DNA from 2 places in the Bacillus sp. JZ109 genome. Region 2 is predicted to be linked to the other one. Evidence: a T-box and tRNA genes for the amino acid it is inferred to sense, from the RefSeq annotation. Region 2 holds a T-box; the other holds one or more tRNA genes.
The links. The T-box of region 2 lies ahead of tyrS (tyrosine--tRNA ligase). A T-box ahead of a tRNA ligase gene usually reads a tRNA of that ligase, here a tRNA-Tyr.
Positions count from the first base shown of each region.

Region 1: it encodes a tRNA-Tyr, which carries the amino acid that the T-box ahead of tyrS (tyrosine--tRNA ligase) is inferred to sense. The anticodon was not compared.

Region 1 covers NZ_CP096388.1:3,854,751-3,863,554, forward strand. Annotated here, with positions in the region: gene cdaA (diadenylate cyclase CdaA) at 1-119, opposite strand, end outside; gene rsiW (anti-sigma-W factor RsiW) at 280-906, opposite strand; gene sigW (RNA polymerase sigma factor SigW) at 920-1,483, opposite strand; tRNA gene M1D94_RS20175 (tRNA-Gln) at 1,714-1,785, opposite strand; tRNA gene M1D94_RS20180 (tRNA-Tyr) at 1,790-1,874, opposite strand; tRNA gene M1D94_RS20185 (tRNA-Thr) at 1,897-1,969, opposite strand; tRNA gene M1D94_RS20190 (tRNA-Val) at 1,974-2,049, opposite strand; tRNA gene M1D94_RS20195 (tRNA-Glu) at 2,053-2,127, opposite strand; gene M1D94_RS20200 (DUF523 domain-containing protein) at 2,307-2,762, shown strand; gene M1D94_RS20205 (GNAT family N-acetyltransferase) at 2,775-3,257, shown strand; gene murQ (N-acetylmuramic acid 6-phosphate etherase) at 3,367-4,281, shown strand; gene M1D94_RS20215 (MurR/RpiR family transcriptional regulator) at 4,298-5,149, shown strand; gene M1D94_RS20220 (PTS transporter subunit EIIC) at 5,175-6,542, shown strand; gene amiE (N-acetylmuramoyl-L-alanine amidase) at 6,599-7,924, shown strand; gene nagZ (beta-N-acetylhexosaminidase) at 7,952-8,804, shown strand, end outside.
Region 2 covers NZ_CP096388.1:1,197,485-1,206,288, reverse strand. Annotated here, with positions in the region: gene rpsD (30S ribosomal protein S4) at 284-886, shown strand; gene sr7p (small protein SR7P) at 908-1,036, opposite strand; gene tyrS (tyrosine--tRNA ligase) at 1,166-2,434, opposite strand; T-box leader at 2,485-2,721, opposite strand; gene acsA (acetate--CoA ligase) at 2,776-4,494, opposite strand; gene acuA (acetoin utilization protein acetyltransferase AcuA) at 4,655-5,287, shown strand; gene M1D94_RS06140 (acetoin utilization AcuB family protein) at 5,314-5,958, shown strand; gene M1D94_RS06135 (acetoin utilization protein AcuC) at 5,955-7,118, shown strand; gene motS (flagellar motor protein MotS) at 7,129-7,857, opposite strand; gene motP (flagellar motor protein MotP) at 7,847-8,665, opposite strand; gene ccpA (catabolite control protein A) at 8,728-8,804, opposite strand, start outside.

The sequences.
Region 1 (8,804 bases), 1.4 Mb from region 2:
AGCTGAACCGCTTTCGTGCCGCGTATCACCATAATCAATTTATATATCACATACCAAACAAGGAGAATATCAACGGCATTGCCGAGGTACTGCAAAAAAGGGATATCCTCAAAAGCCATTTCCTCGTCCTCCAAGATTTCAGTCATTTCGTATTTTGTGTTTTACGGGTTACGCATATGTACTTTACATAGCGAGCCCATTATACCACATTTCGATTTAGCAAGTGAAATGTGCCAGCCCTCTCAGCCCGCAAAAAAAGAGCAAAGCGGCTAACGCGCTTTACTCTTCTCCGTTCGGACTGAATGCATCGAGTACACTTTTCCCCGCAGACTTCATCTTGTACCATGTCCAATCGAATAATTGATTGATTTCTTCAATCTGACCGGTGACTTGTCCAGCAGAGGCCATATATTTTTCTCCGTTTACGACGGTTACATCCCCGTCTATTTTGCCTTTAATAATCAGCTTGCCGTTTTTGACAGTGACATCACCTTTGACCGTCTCACCTTCTGGCACGGTCACAGTATGGTTATGAACCACAAGATTCGGCTGCTTGGACACGCTGAAATTGTGGTCATTATGCCAGCTGTTAAAAAAACCCCCGCCCATCAAAATGATGAATACCGCAGCAGCTGCGATAACGGGATGGGATCTGAACCATCTTTTTACAGAAGCTCTTTTCTTCTCCTTAGGCAATTTTGCCATGACATTAGCGGTAAAATCCGCGGGGGCTTCGACATGCGATGTGCTCCGTACGAGCGCTATGGATTTCTCCATCTCGTAAAAATGCTTTCTGCATTTCTCGCATGTCTCCAGATGTTCATTTAATACGTGTTCATCTTTTGGAAGGATATCTCCATCAAGATGCATATGCATAAGCTGCACAATTTGTTCAGGACAGCTCATTTCATCACCCCACTTAAAGATCCCTTAATTGTTTTCTAAGAGCCTCTCTGCCTCTGTGAATCCGCGTTTTCACAGTCCCCACAGGAATGTTTAGAATCTCCCCGATTTCAATTAATGAGAGTTCGTCAATATACTTTAATACGATGACTGTTCTGTATTTGTCAGGAAGCTTTAAAATTTTCTGCTGTATCGTGTTTGAGAGCTCCAGCGACACAACTGCATCTTCAGGCAAAACACCATCTGCGGCGATTTGAGAATACATGGTCAAGCCTTCCGTACCAGCCACCTCTGCATCGAGGTAATAATCCGGCTTCTTTTTGCGAATGCGGTCAATGGTCAAATTGGTCGCGATTCGATAAAGCCAAGTTGAAAATTTCCGGTTAATATCAAAACTGTCGATATTAACGTACGCTCTGATGAAAGCTTCCTGTGCAATATCCTCCGCCTCATGCACATTGCCAAGCATACGGTAGCAAAGCTGATAAATTTTATCTTTGTAAATATCTACGATGTCCGCAAATGCATCCTGGTCGCCTTTTTTGACTTGTTTAATTCTTTTTTTAATCATCATTTCCATATTTATCTAACCTCTGCCTTCACCGGTCTGTATGTATACGAGCTTCGTTTCAAAAGGTTTCAATTTTTTTATAAAATAAGTTTATCAAATTTTTGGCAGGGTGTAGATGGTAATTCGTGAATAAACTACCTTAACATATTTTTAAAATTATTATACAGACTGAACAGTTAGAAGTTGGAATGATTTTTCCGAAAAGAAAAAAGACACCTTTTGATCAAAGGTGTCTGTGACTGGGCTAGCTGGATTCGAACCAACGCATGACGGAGTCAAAGTCCGTTGCCTTACCGCTTGGCTATAGCCCAATAATGGTGGAGGGGGGCAGATTCGAACTGCCGAACCCTGAGGGAGCGGATTTACAGTCCGCCGCGTTTAGCCACTTCGCTACCCCTCCACATAAAATTTTGAAAAAACAGTGCCGGCAAGAGGACTTGAACCCCCAACCTACTGATTACAAGTCAGTTGCTCTACCAATTGAGCTACACCGGCAAGATGGTGGAGGATGACGGGCTCGAACCGCCGACCCTCTGCTTGTAAGGCAGATGCTCTCCCAGCTGAGCTAATCCTCCAAATGGTGACCCGTACGGGATTCGAACCCGTGTTACCGCCGTGAAAGGGCGGTGTCTTAACCGCTTGACCAACGGGCCGTTGTGTTCTCGTCGAGCTGACAAAAGTTATTATATACAGGTCACCCCCTGTTTGTAAAGAGAAAAATTAAATTTTTTATTTTCAAACTTTTTAACTCCTTTTTTAACTGAAAAAGCCTCCCAACTAAAGCCATTTATTTTATGATAGAGACAAGCAAAGTAAGAGAGGAGAACCTAATATGATTCTAGTCAGTTCTTGCCTTGGAGGCATTGAATGCAGATATAACGGCTCTCACGCAGCGTCGGAGAAAATCAGAAAACTCGTCGATGAAAAGAAAGCAGTCATGGCTTGCCCTGAACTTCTCGGCGGCTTCTCTACCCCACGCGAACCCGCAGAAATCATAGGAGGCACCGGCGAGGATGTCCTCAATGGAACAGCGAAAATCGTGACAGCTTCAGGAGAAGACGTCACAGAACTATATATGGAAGGCGCCTCGAAAACATTGGCTTACGCAAAAGAAATCAACGCTTCTGCCGTCATATTAAAAGAAAACAGTCCATCTTGCGGAAGCGGTTTTATCTATAACGGCACATTCTCTGGCAAAAAAATCACCGGCAGCGGAGTAACCGCCGCACTGTTAAAACAAGCGGGCTACCGCGTCATTTCGGAAAACGAGCTTGACGACATATTGTAAGGAGGCCACCACATGACTCAAGACATTTCTTTATCCTTCTATAAGCCTGAACACTTGCCCGAGCTTCAATCATTCACGCTCACCAACGATGACAAACGCTTTACCTCCCTCCCGAAAGAGGTGCTGTCTCAAGCTCTGGGCATACAGGACCGATACCCGGTTGTCATCTTAAAAGACGACCTTCCAGTCGGTTTTTTCATTTTACATGCATCAAAAGAAACGCTTGCTTCCTATTCTAACAATCCATTTGCTTTACTGCTCAGCTCCCTGTCTTTAAACGCTGTGCATCACGGAAAAGGCTATGCGAAAAAAGCCATGCTTTTGCTTCCCGCTTTTGTGAGCGGATATTTTCCATGGTGCGACGAAATCATCTTGGCCGTCAATCATCTGAACATACGCGCAAAACACCTTTATATGAAAAGCGGGTTCCTTGATAAAGGACGGCGAAGAATCGGGCCGCTTGGAGAACAGTTGATCCTTCATCATTTCTTATAGTCTTAAGTGAAATAAAATTTCAAAAATTTAAAAACATAGTTGAAATATCATAACAGAGATGAATATACTGAATATTGAGATATATCATTTTAAAACAGGGGGCATCCTCATGTCAGAACCATTAAACCTTCACCGTCTCACAACGGAATCACGCAATAGCCAAACAGTTGAAATCCACAAAGCAAACACTCTTGGCATCCTCAAAATGATCAACAACGAAGATATGAAAGTCGCTGCAGCCGTTCAGGAGGTTCTCCCCGACATCAAAACAGCTGTAGACTGCGCATATGAATCGTTTCAAAATGGAGGCCGGCTCATATATACAGGCGCCGGCACAAGCGGCAGACTCGGCGTCATGGATGCTGTTGAATGTCCTCCCACCTACAGCGTAAGCCCAGATCAGGTCATCGGAATCATGGCTGGAGGCCCCGAAGCCTTTTTACAGGCAGCAGAGGGCATTGAAGACAGTGAAGAAGCAGGAGCTGAAGATTTAAGAAACATACAGCTCACTTCAAATGACACCGTCATTGCCATCGCAGCAAGCGGCCGCACACCCTACGCCGCAGGCGCCCTAAGATACGCCCGCAAAGTCGGAGCACACACCATCGCCCTTACTTGCAATGAAAACTCCGCCATCAGCAAGGATGCGGATCACAGCATTGAGGTTGTCGTCGGACCTGAGGCCATTACAGGATCAACACGTATGAAAGCCGCAACCGCTCATAAAATGATTCTAAACATGATATCTACCGCTGTAATGGTCAAAATCGGCAAGGTTTACGAAAACTTGATGGTAGACGTCAACGTCAGCAACAAAAAACTAAAAGAACGCGCCATCAGCATCATCCAAAGCCTTACAAACGCTTCATACGACACAGCAAGATACACTCTGGAACAAGCCGATCATCACGTCAAAACAGCAATCGTCATGCTCAAAACAAGCACAGATCAGAAACAAGCAAAGACATTACTCGATGAAGCAAACGGTTTCATTGACAAAGCAATCGAACATTACCATCCATGATAAGGAGAGAACTAGAATGGCCACAGGCGGTTTAGCGATCATCCAATCAATGAAGCATAAGCTCCCTCCATCCGAGCGCAAACTTGCAGATTATATCCTAGCCCATCCCCACAAAGCAATCGAAAGCACGGTCAACGAAATCAGCGCCTTAGCCAATTCAAGTGACGCTGCCGTCATCAGGCTCTGCAAATCACTCGGTTTGAAAGGATTTCAAGATTTAAAAATGAGAGTAGCAGGCGATCTGGCAAAGCCTACTTTTCAGGGCTACCGGGATATTGTTCCCCACGAGCCGCTGCCCTCCATTTCCGAAAAAACGGCCGGCAATGCCATTCAAGCCATTCAGGATACTTCAGACCTGATGGACTACAAAGAGCTTGAACGAGCGGTTTCTCTGCTTCTCAAAGCTCATACCGTGCATTTTATCGGCCTCGGGGCTTCCGGCATTGTCGCCAAGGACGCCCAGCAAAAGTGGCTTCGCATTCATAAACAAGCAACCGCGTTTACAGACACTCATCTTGTGGCATCTTTAATCGCAAATGCAGATAAAGACGACATCGTATTCGCCATTTCGTTTTCAGGAGAGACACAAGAAATCGTTGAACTGTTCGCCATGGCTAAGGAAAAAGGCATTACAACGATCAGCATCACAAAATTCAGTCAGACATCCGTCTCCGCACTGGCTGATGTCCCTTTGTATACAGCCCATTCCAATGAAGCCTTGATTCGAAGTGCGGCCACTTCCTCCCGCCTCGCCCAGCTTTTTATAATTGATGTTTTGTTTTTAGGCATGGCGGCTGAGCAGTATGAAACGACAACCGGTTATATCGATAAAACGAGAGCAGCCATCCAATCTATGAGAAAAAAATAAGGCATCTTGAAGGGGAGGGGTTTTAATGAGCAAAGAAAATAACTACCATCATCTCGCACAGAAAATCCTTGAGCTATGCGGAGGAAAATCCAATATTTCTTCATATACACATTGCATGACACGCCTGCGCATTACGCCTTACGATGAAAGCAAAGCAGATGCTCAGGGTTTAAGAAAGCTTGACGGCGTATTGGGGGTCGTTGAAGCTGAAACCTTACAAATTATCCTCGGCACAGGAGTCGTCAATCATGTTACAGCTGCTTTCTCAAAGCTCGTGTCAGCAGAAGAAGGTGCCGATGTCAAAGAAGTAGCGGCCAAAAAGAAAGCCGATATCAATCGAAAAAACGCCACTCCTTTTAAACTTTTCTTACGTAAAATTGCCAGCATTTTTATCCCTCTTATTCCCGCTCTAGTCGCTTCCGGTTTAATTACTGGGATTACCAAAGCAATTATTCAAGCAGGCTGGCTCTCTGCAGACTCACAAATTGCGATTATCCTGACAGTCATCGGATCAGGGCTGTTCACTTATCTCGGCATTCTCGTCGGTATTAACGCTTCGAAAGAATTTGGCGGGACACCCGCACTTGGGGCTTTGGCCGGGATCTTGATTATCAATCCGGAGATCGCAAAAATCAGTTTATTTGGAGAAGGGCTTCTCCCGGGCAGGGGAGGTCTGATCGGCGTCCTTTTCGCAGCCATATTCATTGCTTATACCGAACAATTTATTCGCCGTTTTATTCCTCAATCTCTTGATATCATTGTCACACCCACCGTTTCACTGTTAATCACCGGAATCGTAACGTATGTCGTATTTATGCCTTTAGGCGGATTCATTTCTGATGCCATTACATCCGGCCTTCTGTCCATCCTGGACATCGGCGGCATCGCTGCGGGCTTTATTCTGGGCGCAACCTTCCTTCCTCTCGTCGTAACCGGACTGCATCAAGGCTTGACGCCTGTGCACATGGAACTGATCAATTCAATTGGCAATGATCCTCTGCTCCCTATTTTGGCTATGGGAGGTGCAGGACAGGTAGGCGCGGCCTTTGCCGTCTTCGTGAAGACGAAAAAAACAACACTGAGGAAAGCAATCGCCGGCGGGCTTCCATCGGGACTGCTCGGCATTGGTGAACCGCTTATTTTCGGAGTCACGCTGCCGCTTGGCCGTCCGTTTTTAACAGCATGTTTAGGAGCTGGAATCGGCGGCGCCTTTCAAGCTTATTTTCAAGTAGCCACCATTGCGATTGGTGTCTCCGGACTGCCGCTTTCCTTTCTAGTCCTGCCTTCGCAAATCATCCTGTATATCGTTGGACTCTTTATTTCCTACGCGGCCGGCTTTTTATTGACCTATGCATTCGGATATAAAGATGAAATGGCTTCTCAGTTCGATTAAATTGTTTCTGTTTTAGGGATAGTAAACGGGATAGAAGCACAGAAAGGGGCTAGCCTGTGAAAACAAAGACACTGTTCATATTCAGTGCCATTTTAACCCTATCGATATTTGCGCCAAATGAAACCTTCGCACAAACAGCAGACAACTTGATTGAGCCGAAAACCATAAATGCAGAAACTGCACAATTCTCGACGAAGAAGCTAAGGAAGGTAGATCAGATGATAGAACGGGATATTGCAGCAGGATTTCCAGGCGCCGTTCTTGTGGTGGTGAAGGATGGACGCATCATAAAAAAAGCAGCATACGGCTACAGTAAAAAGTACGAAGGATCAGAACTGCTGCGCCGTCCGGCCAAAATGAAAACCCGCACGATGTTTGACTTAGCCTCAAATACAAAAATGTACGCAACAAATTTTGCATTGCAGCGCTTAGTCAGCCAAGGAAAACTTGACGTCTATGAAAAAGTTTCTGCATATTTGCCGGGTTTCAAGGATCAGCCGGGTGACCTCATAAAAGGAAAAGACAAGATACGTGTCATCGATGTCCTCCAGCACCAATCAGGGCTCCCATCAAGCTTTTACTTTTACACGCCGGAAAAAGCCGGCAAGTACTATTCCCAGGAACGGGACAAAACGATTGAATATTTGACGAAAATTCCGCTCGATTATCAAACCGGGACAAAACACGTATACAGTGACATTGGATATATGCTACTTGGGTGTATTGTCGAAAAACTCACCGGCAAACCGCTTGATGTCTACACGGAGCAAGAGCTCTACAAACCGCTCAGGCTGAAGCATACCTTGTACAATCCGCTGGAAAAGGGCTTTAAACCGAAACAGTTCGCAGCTACTGAACGCATGGGCAATACACGTGACGGCGTTATTCAATTCCCTAACATCCGTACAAACTCGCTGCAAGGAGAAGTGCATGACGAAAAAGCGTTTTACTCAATGGATGGCGTGTCTGGGCATGCCGGATTGTTCTCAAATGCAGATGATATGGCCATACTGCTGCAAGTCATGTTAAACAAAGGTTCATACCGAAACATTTCTTTATTTGATCAGAAAACAGCCGACCTGTTTACAGCATCTTCAGCAACAGATCCGACATTCGCTCTTGGCTGGAGGCGGAACGGAAGTAAAAGCATGGAATGGATGTTTGGCCCTTATGCCAGCGAAAATGCTTACGGGCATACCGGCTGGACGGGGACAGTTACAATTATTGATCCAGCATACAATTTAGGCATCGCATTGTTAACAAATAAAAAGCATACGCCAGTTATTGATCCGGAAGAAAATCCAAACGTCTTTGAGGGTGATCAATTTGCAACAGGCAGTTATGGAAGTGTCATAACCGCGATTTATGAAGCGATGGAGTGAATGATTAAACGATAGGAGGAAGTTTCTATGAGACCTGTCTTTCCGCTTATCCTTTCAGCCGTTCTCTTTATTTCATGCTTTTTCGGGGCCAGACAGACAGAAGCCTCTGCATCCAAACGTGCAATCGATGCCAATCAGATTGTCAATCGTATGTCGTTAGATGAAAAACTCGGCCAGATGCTGATGCCTGATTTTAGAAATTGGCAAAAGGAAGGCGAGTCCTCTCCGCAAGCCCTTACAGAAATGAATGATGAAGTCGCCAGCCTCGTCAAGAAATATCAATTCGGAGGCATCATCCTTTTTGCAGAAAATGTAAAAACAACAAAACAAACTGTCCAACTGACAGACGATTACAAAAAGGCAAGTCCAAAAATCCCGCTCATGCTGAGTATTGATCAGGAAGGCGGCATTGTAACGCGGTTAGGGGAGGGCACTAATTTCCCAGGGAATATGGCACTGGGCGCAGCCAGAAGCAGAATCAATGCGTATCAGACCGGCAGCATCATCGGGAAAGAGCTCTCTGCCTTAGGCATCAATACAGATTTCAGCCCTGTCGTGGACATTAACAATAATCCTGATAATCCTGTAATCGGCGTACGGTCATTCAGCTCCAATCGAGAACTGACATCACGACTCGGTCTATACACGATGAAAGGGTTGCAGCGGCAGGATATCGCGTCTGCCCTCAAACATTTCCCGGGACATGGAGACACGGACGTTGACAGCCATTATGGACTGCCGCTCGTTTCCCATGGCCAAGAACGGCTTCGGGAGGTCGAACTCTATCCTTTCCAAAAAGCAATTGATGCTGGTGCTGATATGGTGATGACAGCCCATGTTCAATTCCCTGCCTTCGACGACACCACTTACAAAAGCAAAC
Region 2 (8,804 bases):
CTAAAAGTTTACCACTAATTTTTGTTTATTATATCATAAACGGTGAAGCAATAATGGAGGAATGGTTGACTTCAAAACAAATAAATTATATAATGACCTTTGTGTGAAATATTGCAGCCTTTTTGTTCAGCTTCTATGTTTTCATTTTGTTCCTTATCAATAAGGTGTATCGTGTAACTCTCTGCTGCTGGAGCGAGGATACATGAAAACAAAATGTGCATGGTCGAATAGAGCAGACGGTTTTTATTTTCCACAAAAATAAAACCAAAGGAGGAGTCACATTATGGCTCGCTATACAGGTCCATCTTGGAAACTGTCCCGCCGTCTAGGAATCTCTCTTAGCGGTACAGGAAAAGAATTAGAAAAACGCCCTTACGCTCCAGGTCCACACGGTCCAGGACAACGTAAAAAATTATCAGAATACGGTTTGCAATTGCAAGAAAAGCAAAAGCTTCGTCACATGTACGGTGTAAACGAACGTCAATTCCGCACTTTGTTTGACAAAGCTGGCAAACTAGCTGGTAAACACGGTGAAAACTTCATGATTCTTTTAGATTCTCGTCTTGATAACGTTGTGTACAAGCTAGGTTTAGCACGTACTCGCCGTCAAGCTCGCCAATTGGTTAACCACGGTCACATTCTTGTAGACGGAAGCCGCGTTGACATCCCGTCTTACCTTGTGAAACCTGGTCAAACAATCGGTGTTCGCGAAAAATCAAGAAACCTTTCTATCATCAAAGAATCTGTTGAAGTGAACAACTTCGTTCCTGAATACCTTACTTTCGACGCTGAAAAGCTTGAAGGTACTTTCACTCGTCTTCCTGAGCGTTCTGAACTTGCTCCGGAAATTAACGAAGCGCTTATCGTTGAGTTCTACTCTCGTTAATCGTTTTAAAAACCCCTGCCGCTATGCGGTCGGGGTTTTTTTATCGTCTGTTTCGTCATTCGCCTCTTGCTGGCCAACACTATCTTGCGCCTGCTGATCCCAGTAATCCTGCTGCAGCCGTTCTTTTGCAATCGTACACATGAGATTCACACTTTAGCGCTCCTTTCATTTAAAAGGTGGTGATTGGTCGTGTTTGCCCTATCTAATATACTCTTTTCCTTTCATTCCTATGCGGTAAACAAAAAGATCCTTTGCCTTCAATGGCAAAGGATCTTTTTCTTATTTATACGTCACAAGGAAGTATTTTTTCTTCCCGCGGCGCAGAACAGTAAATTGATTTTCGATACGGTCTTCTGCTGATAGGGTATAATTTATTTCCGTCTGGCGTTCGCCGTTAATGTAAACAGCTCCATTTTGGATGTCTTCACGCGCTTGGCGTTTAGAAGGAGATAATTTAGATTGCACCAACACATCTACAAGTGAAAGCTCTTGGGTGCTGTCAACTTCCATAGAAGGAACATCTTTAAAGCCTACCTTTACATCTTGAGCGGAAAGCTCTTTAATATTGCCGCTGAACAGCGCTTGGGAGATGTTGATGGCTTGCTCCAGCGCCTCGCGTCCGTGAACAAGCGATGTCACTTCTTCTGCCAGGCGTTTTTGCGCTTCACGTTTTTCTGGCGCCGTTTCTGTTTTTTCAGCGTACGCTTCAATTTCCTCTTTTGAAAGGAACGTAAAGTATTTCAAGTATTTGACAACGTCACGGTCGTCTGTGTTGATCCAGAATTGATAGAATTCATATGGCGATGTTTTTTCTTTATCAAGCCAGATCGCACCGCCTTCCGTTTTTCCGAACTTCGTGCCGTCTGCTTTTGTGACAAGCGGAATCGTAAGACCGAACGCTTTTGCTCCTTCTTCTTCCGATTTTCTGATCAGTTCAAGACCGGCTGTGATGTTGCCCCACTGATCGCTTCCGCCGATTTGCAGTTTACAGTTTTTGTCTCTGTAAAGATTTAAGAAATCATAAGATTGAAGAATCATGTAGCTGAATTCCGTGTACGAGATGCCGGATTCAATTCTTGAGCTGACCGTATCTTTTGCCAGCATGTAATTGATGCCGAAATTTTTACCAACGTCACGAAGGAAATCGATCACATTCATTTTGCCGATCCAGTCAAAGTTGTTCGCGATGACAGCTGGGTTTTCTGCTGCTTCAAAATCTAGAAATCTGGACAGCTGGTTTTTGATTTTTTGGGACCATTCGGATACGATGTCAGCAGTGTTTAATGTACGCTCTGCTTTTTTTCCGCTTGGATCACCGATGAGGCCCGTCGCGCCCCCCACAAGCGCAATCGGATGATGCCCTGCAAGCTGAAAACGGCGAAGTGTTAAAATAGGCAGCAGGTGTCCGATATGCAAGCTGTCTGCTGTCGGGTCAAAGCCTGAGTACAAGCGGATTTTTTCTTCATTCAGCTGTTTATTTAACCCTTCTTCATCTGTCATTTGCTGAATCAATCCGCGGAAGGATAAGTCTTCAAGTAAGTTAGTCATAAGATAAAGCTCCTTTTTTGATTAAAATAAAAAACGCCCCTTCGTTTACACGAAGGGACGATTGATTATCGCGGTACCACCCTACTAATAAGAGAATGCAAACATTCGTCTTATCACTTTGCCTGATAACGGATCAGGTCCGTTCTTTCACTACTGAAAGCCTGGCCGGCTTTGTTTGCAAAAGCGGTTCATGAGTGTATTCGATATATCCGTCTGTGCTGATTTTCACCGGCCATCAGCTCTCTGGAACGTAAGGATATTCTACTTGTCTCAATCTTTACCTTTTCATATGAAGCTATATCATTTTTAACATAAATAAAATCCTGTGTCAACGCCGCCTTTTAATCCTCCATTGTTGACAGATCTCCAGCCGGCAGATTAAGCTCCCATGCCTTCAGCACGCGCCTCATGATCTTTCCGCTTCGGGTTTTCGGAAGCTTCTCTTTAAATTCGATCTCACGCGGAGCCGCATGGGCTGCAAGACCCTGCTTTACAAATAGGCGGATCTCTTCTTTCAGTTTATCAGACGGCTCAAATCCTTCCCTGAGTGCAATAAAAGCTTTAATGATTTCTCCACGCACCGGGTCAGGCTTTCCGATTACGCCTGCTTCTGCAATAGCCGGATGTTCGACAAGCTTGCTTTCCACTTCAAATGGGCCGACGCGCTCACCGGAGGTCATGATGACGTCATCAACTCTGCCTTGGAACCAAAAGTATCCCTCTTCATCCATGTAAGCAGAATCCCCAGACACATACCAGCCGCCCGGCATGAAATACGATTCATACTTTTCAGGGTTATTCCAAATGGTATGCATCATGGAAGGCCAGCCCTTTTTGATGGCGAGATTGCCCATTCGGTATGGCGGTAGCTCGTTGCCTTGATTGTCAACGATCGCTGCCTCTACTCCTGGAATCGGCTTACCCATTGAACCCGGTTTAATATCCATGCAAGGATAGTTGCAGATGAGCTGACTGCCCGTTTCTGTCATCCACCATGTATCATGAATTCGTTTGTTAAAAACTTTATGTCCCCATCTGATGACTTCCGGATTTAGCGGCTCACCGACACTGAGCACATGCCGGAGTGAAGTTAGATCATATTTCGCAGCCATTTCATCTCCCGCACCCATCAGCATCCGAAAAGCGGTCGGCGCGCTGTACCAGACATTGACGCCAAGCTGTTCAATCGTACCATACCAGCTTTCCGGGCTGAAACGTCCACCGACGATGACATTTGTCGCTCCGTTCAGCCACGGTGCAAAAATGCCGTATACCGTACCTGTCACCCAGCCTGGATCAGCCGTGCACCAATAAATGTCTTCTTCCTTTAAATCAAGGACCCACTTTCCTGTTTGATATTGCTGAATCATCGCTTCATGGACATGCAGCACGCCCTTTGGCGTACCAGTGGAACCTGATGTATAGTGAAGCAGAAAGCCGTCTTTTTTATCCATCCATTCGATATCCAGTCTTGTGCTTTCCTGTTTCGCTGCTTCATCATAATTGATGATATTCGTGCCGCTCTCAGCCTCTCCCCCGACTACGAAGACATGCTGCAAGTGAGGCAGTTTGTCTACCGGTATTCTCTCCAGCAGCTCAGGTGTTGTGACAACAACCTTTGCCTCACTGTTTTCAAGCCGATCTTTCACCGCTCCCTCCATAAATGCTTCGAACAGCGGCCCGGCGATGGCGCCAATTTTGATTGCGCCAAGCATAATAAAATAAAGCTCGGGTGATCTCGGCATAAAAATAAAAACGCGGTCCCCTTTTTCCACATTTCCATACCGTCTCAGCACATTCCCGGCTCTGTTTGATTCTTCCTTCATTTCTTTAAATGTGTATTTTTCATCCCGTTTTGCGTCTTTATAATAAAGCGCTACTTTGTTTTTTCGAAACGATTCGGCATGGCGGTCAATCGCTTCATACGCCGCATTCAGTTTCCCTGTCTCATGCCAAGAGAAATGTTTCTCTGCCTCGGCCCAATCAAAATGCCGGTACGTTTCTTCATAGTTTTTTAAGTTATGATCCCCCTCTATTGCTGGTAACGCTTTCAAATTCATGCCCAAACATCCCCCTTTGCTGAAGTTGTCACAATTATTATAGTATATATTCATATTCTTCTCAATTTTTAAAATATAAACCATGTTGAAAACGCTTTATAATTTGGTATTCTTAAAGAAGGCATGTATTTTTGATAAGAATTGATGGGACGGTGAATTAGTGGAACATCATAAAACATACCATTCAGCAAACATCAAAACAGCAACTGGCTCTTTACTGATAGAAGGGCCTGTCTCTCCAGAGGATTTGGCAGGTTATGAGTTTCATAAAGATTTAACCGCATTTCGCCCGCCTCGCGAGCAGCATGAAGCGCTAGTCGACATTGCAGGCCTTCCCGAAGGGCGCATTATTATTGCCAGAGACGGCCGAACCATTGTCGGCTATGTCACGTATTTATATCCTGACCCGCTCGAAAGATGGTCTGAAGGAAATATGGAGGATTTGATTGAGCTCGGAGCCATCGAAGTAGCGCCGGACTATCGGGGATGCGCTGTCGGAAAGACGCTCCTGACCGTCAGCATGATGGATGAACAAATGGAAAACTACATTGTGATGACGACAGAATATTACTGGCATTGGGATTTAAAAGGGATGAAAAAAGATGTGTGGGAATACAGAAAGATCATGGAAAAGATGATGAATGCAGGCGGATTGGTCTGGTTTGCAACGGATGAGCCGGAGATCAGCTCCCACCCTGCAAACTGTCTGATGGCCCGCATTGGAAAAAACGTCAGCCAAGAATCAATTGAGCAATTTGACAGGCTCCGTTTTTATCATCGTTATATGTATTAACTGACACTGGCAAAGGGGAAAAAATAATGATTGTTGAGCAAATCATGAAAAGAGATGTCATTACATTAACGAAGACGGATACGCTTGAACAAGCAATATGCAAACTGAAGGAATTCCATATCAGGCATCTGCCTGTTGTAGATGAAGAACGACACGTGATCGGCATGATTACAGACAGAGACATGAAACAGGCCAGCCCGAGTATTTTTGAAGAAAACAAACGAAGCCTATTTCTCACACGAAGCGTAGATTCAATTATGAAAAAGGATGTTGTCTGCGCCCATCCGTTAGATTTTGTCGAAGAAATATCAGCCGTGTTCTACGAGCATGGCATCGGCTGCCTTCCAGTGGTACACCATCAAAAATTAATAGGCATTTTAACAAAAACCGATTTGCTGCGGACGTTTGTCAAATTGACAGGCGCTGACCAGCCGGGATCGCAAATTGAGATAAAAGTAAACGACATCACCAAAAGCCTCGCTGAGATCAGCAGTCTTTGCCAAGACCTTCAAGTGAAAATATTAAGCGTGCTTGTTTATCCGCATGACGATCCCGGTGTAAAAGTGCTTGTCTTCCGTGTAAAAACGATGAATCCGCTGCCGTTTTTGCAGGCATTACAAAGAAATGGACACCACGTCGTATGGCCGTCAGAGCAAAGGGACCTGCTATGAGAGACAGTGTATTTATCTATTCTCCATCCTACCAAACCTATATGTTTCATCAGGAGCATCCCTTTAATCAGCAGCGGGTTCTGTTAACATATGATTTGCTTAAGACGATCAATGCCTTTGATGATGGAGACATTGTCACCCCCAGACTCGCTTCAGAAGAGGAGCTTTCCCTTGTCCACACGGACGATTACATTCAGGCCGTAAAGCTTGCGGGCGCCGGAAAGCTTCCCGCTGAAGAAGGAGAAAGCTACGGGCTCGGCACTGAAGACACACCCGTCTTTGCCGGCATGCACGAAGCGGCATCACTCTTGGTCGGCGGCACTTTAACGGCCGCAGACTGGGTCATGTCAGGACAAGCCCTGCATGCGGCAAACCTTGGCGGAGGGCTTCATCACGGCTTTCGTGGGAGAGCTTCAGGGTTTTGCATATATAATGACAGCGCTGTGGCGATTCAATATATCCAGAAAAAATACAGATCCAGGGTACTTTATATTGATACCGACGCCCACCACGGGGACGGTGTGCAATTTACATTTTACGATAATCCTGACGTATGCACGCTGTCCATTCATGAAACAGGAAGGTATTTATTCCCTGGAACCGGTCAGATCCAAGAAAAAGGCAGCGGAAAAGGATATGGCTATTCCTTTAATATCCCGCTTGACGCTTTTACAGAGGATGATTCTTTTCTTGAGGCTTACCGGACAGCAGCTTCAGAAGTCGCCGCTTATTTCAAGCCCGATGTCATTATCAGCCAAAACGGCGCCGATGCCCATTACTACGACCCGCTGACGCATTTATCAGCAACAATCAATATATACGAAGAAATCCCCCGTCTTGCACACACTTTGGCTCATCAATATTGCGGAGGGAAATGGATTGCAGTCGGAGGCGGCGGATATGATATTTGGCGTGTCGTGCCCCGCGCCTGGGCCAGAATATGGCTTGAAATGAAGGGAATTGACCCGGGACACGAGATCCCGCCGGAATGGATTGCTAAATGGCAAAAACAATGCCCCGTGGCCCTTCCGTCGAGCTGGAGCGATCCGGCTGATTTATATCCTCCGATTCCCCGCAAGCCTGAAATCACAGAAAAAAATGCCCAAACTGTCAGCAAAGCATTATATGCGATACGTTCTGAACAGCAAAGAACAAAGTAAAAAACGACCTTTACGAAGAGGTCGTTTTTGATTTTTTTATCACTATTTCCACACGCCGATTTTCCTTCATGTGTTCATTTGTCTTGTTATCCTTCACCGGCTTTGTATCCGCATAACCGACAGCAATAAAGCGCTTGGAGGGAAGCTTCTCTTTAGACGTGAAGTATTGAATCACTCCACTTGCCCGTGCTGCTGATAGCTCCCAGTTCGACGGGTATCGGTATGTCGAAATGTTTCGGCTGTCTGTATGCCCCTCCACCTGAATGTCATTTGGAATTGTTTGAAGAAGAACGGCAATTTGGTGAAGAAGTGTTTCGGCATTTTTCAGCACCTTTGCCTCACCTGTATCAAACAGCACAGCCTCCTGAAGAACGAGCACGACACCGCGTTCATCCCGTTTGGCTGTCATTTGGGCCTTTAAATGATTGTCTTTTATATATGTATTTACTTTCTTGAGAAGCTGATCCTGCTGATCCTCTTGCTTCTTCGTATCAGATGGGGATGTATTCTTTTTTTCTATGGATGTTTGGTCCGGCTGAAGCCCGTTGCCTTCCTTCTGGATCGAGTCCACTGCCGCTTTAAATTTTTGCAGATCGATTTGGGACATCGAAAAGAGTAAAATAAAGAACACAAGGATCAAGGTGATCAAATCTGTAAAGGTTACCATCCAGCTGGATGAAGATTGACTGTTTTTTCCGCTTCCATTCCTTCTTTCAAAACGTTCTCTTCTAAGCTTCATGTACAGATCCCTTTTTTGTTTTTACTTGTTTTGGCTGCTTCTGCCATTCTTCCCGTGAGCTGAAAACGACCAGCTGGCTTTCAAGGTTGCGCGGGTTTTTTCCGGATTGAACACCGATAATCCCTTCCACCATTACCTGCTTGATGAAAATTTCACTTTCTGTTTTCTCTTCAAGCTTAGCCGCGATCGGGTTGAAGACCATATTTGCCAGTAATGAACCATATAAAGTCGTCAGAAGCGCAATGGCCATGTTTGGTCCGAGCATATGCGGGTCATTTAAGTTTTTAAGCATCAGCACAAGCCCGACGAGTGTTCCGATCATTCCCCACGCCGGAGCGAATTCTCCCGCTTTTTCAAAAACTCGCCGCCCTTTTCGGTGCCGTTCCTCCATTGCTGCGATTTCTGAATCCATGACGAGCCGAATCGTTTCTTCATCCCAGCCGTCAATCGCTAAAAGCAGCCCTTTTTTCAAGAATGGATCTTTGATTTCCCGAGCCTGATCATCCAATGATAAAAGCCCGTGTTTTCGCGCGTGATCGGAAAGGGAAACAAAGGTTTTCACAAGATCTTTCACATTGTCTTCCTGGCGGATGAATGCCTGCTTTAACACAGAGGGCGCTTTTTTCAGCTCTCTTGGCGGAAAACTGATAAAAACAGCGGCGCAAAGTCCCCCTGTTACGATGAAGAAAGAGGTCAGATCAAGAAAAGAGCGGAAACCGCTTACTCCAGATCCCGAAATAATCCCGATAACAATAATAATCGTTCCTAACACAAATCCAACAGGTGTAAGATAATCAAAACGTTTCATCATTTCTCCCCATGAAAAAAGCAAGAATTCACCATAAAGGTGAAGCTTGCTCTTTGTTTTTCTTATGACTTGGTTGACTTTCTAAGCTCTATACGGTGCGGCAGTTCGACGATATGCTCTTCAACCGGCTCTTTATTCA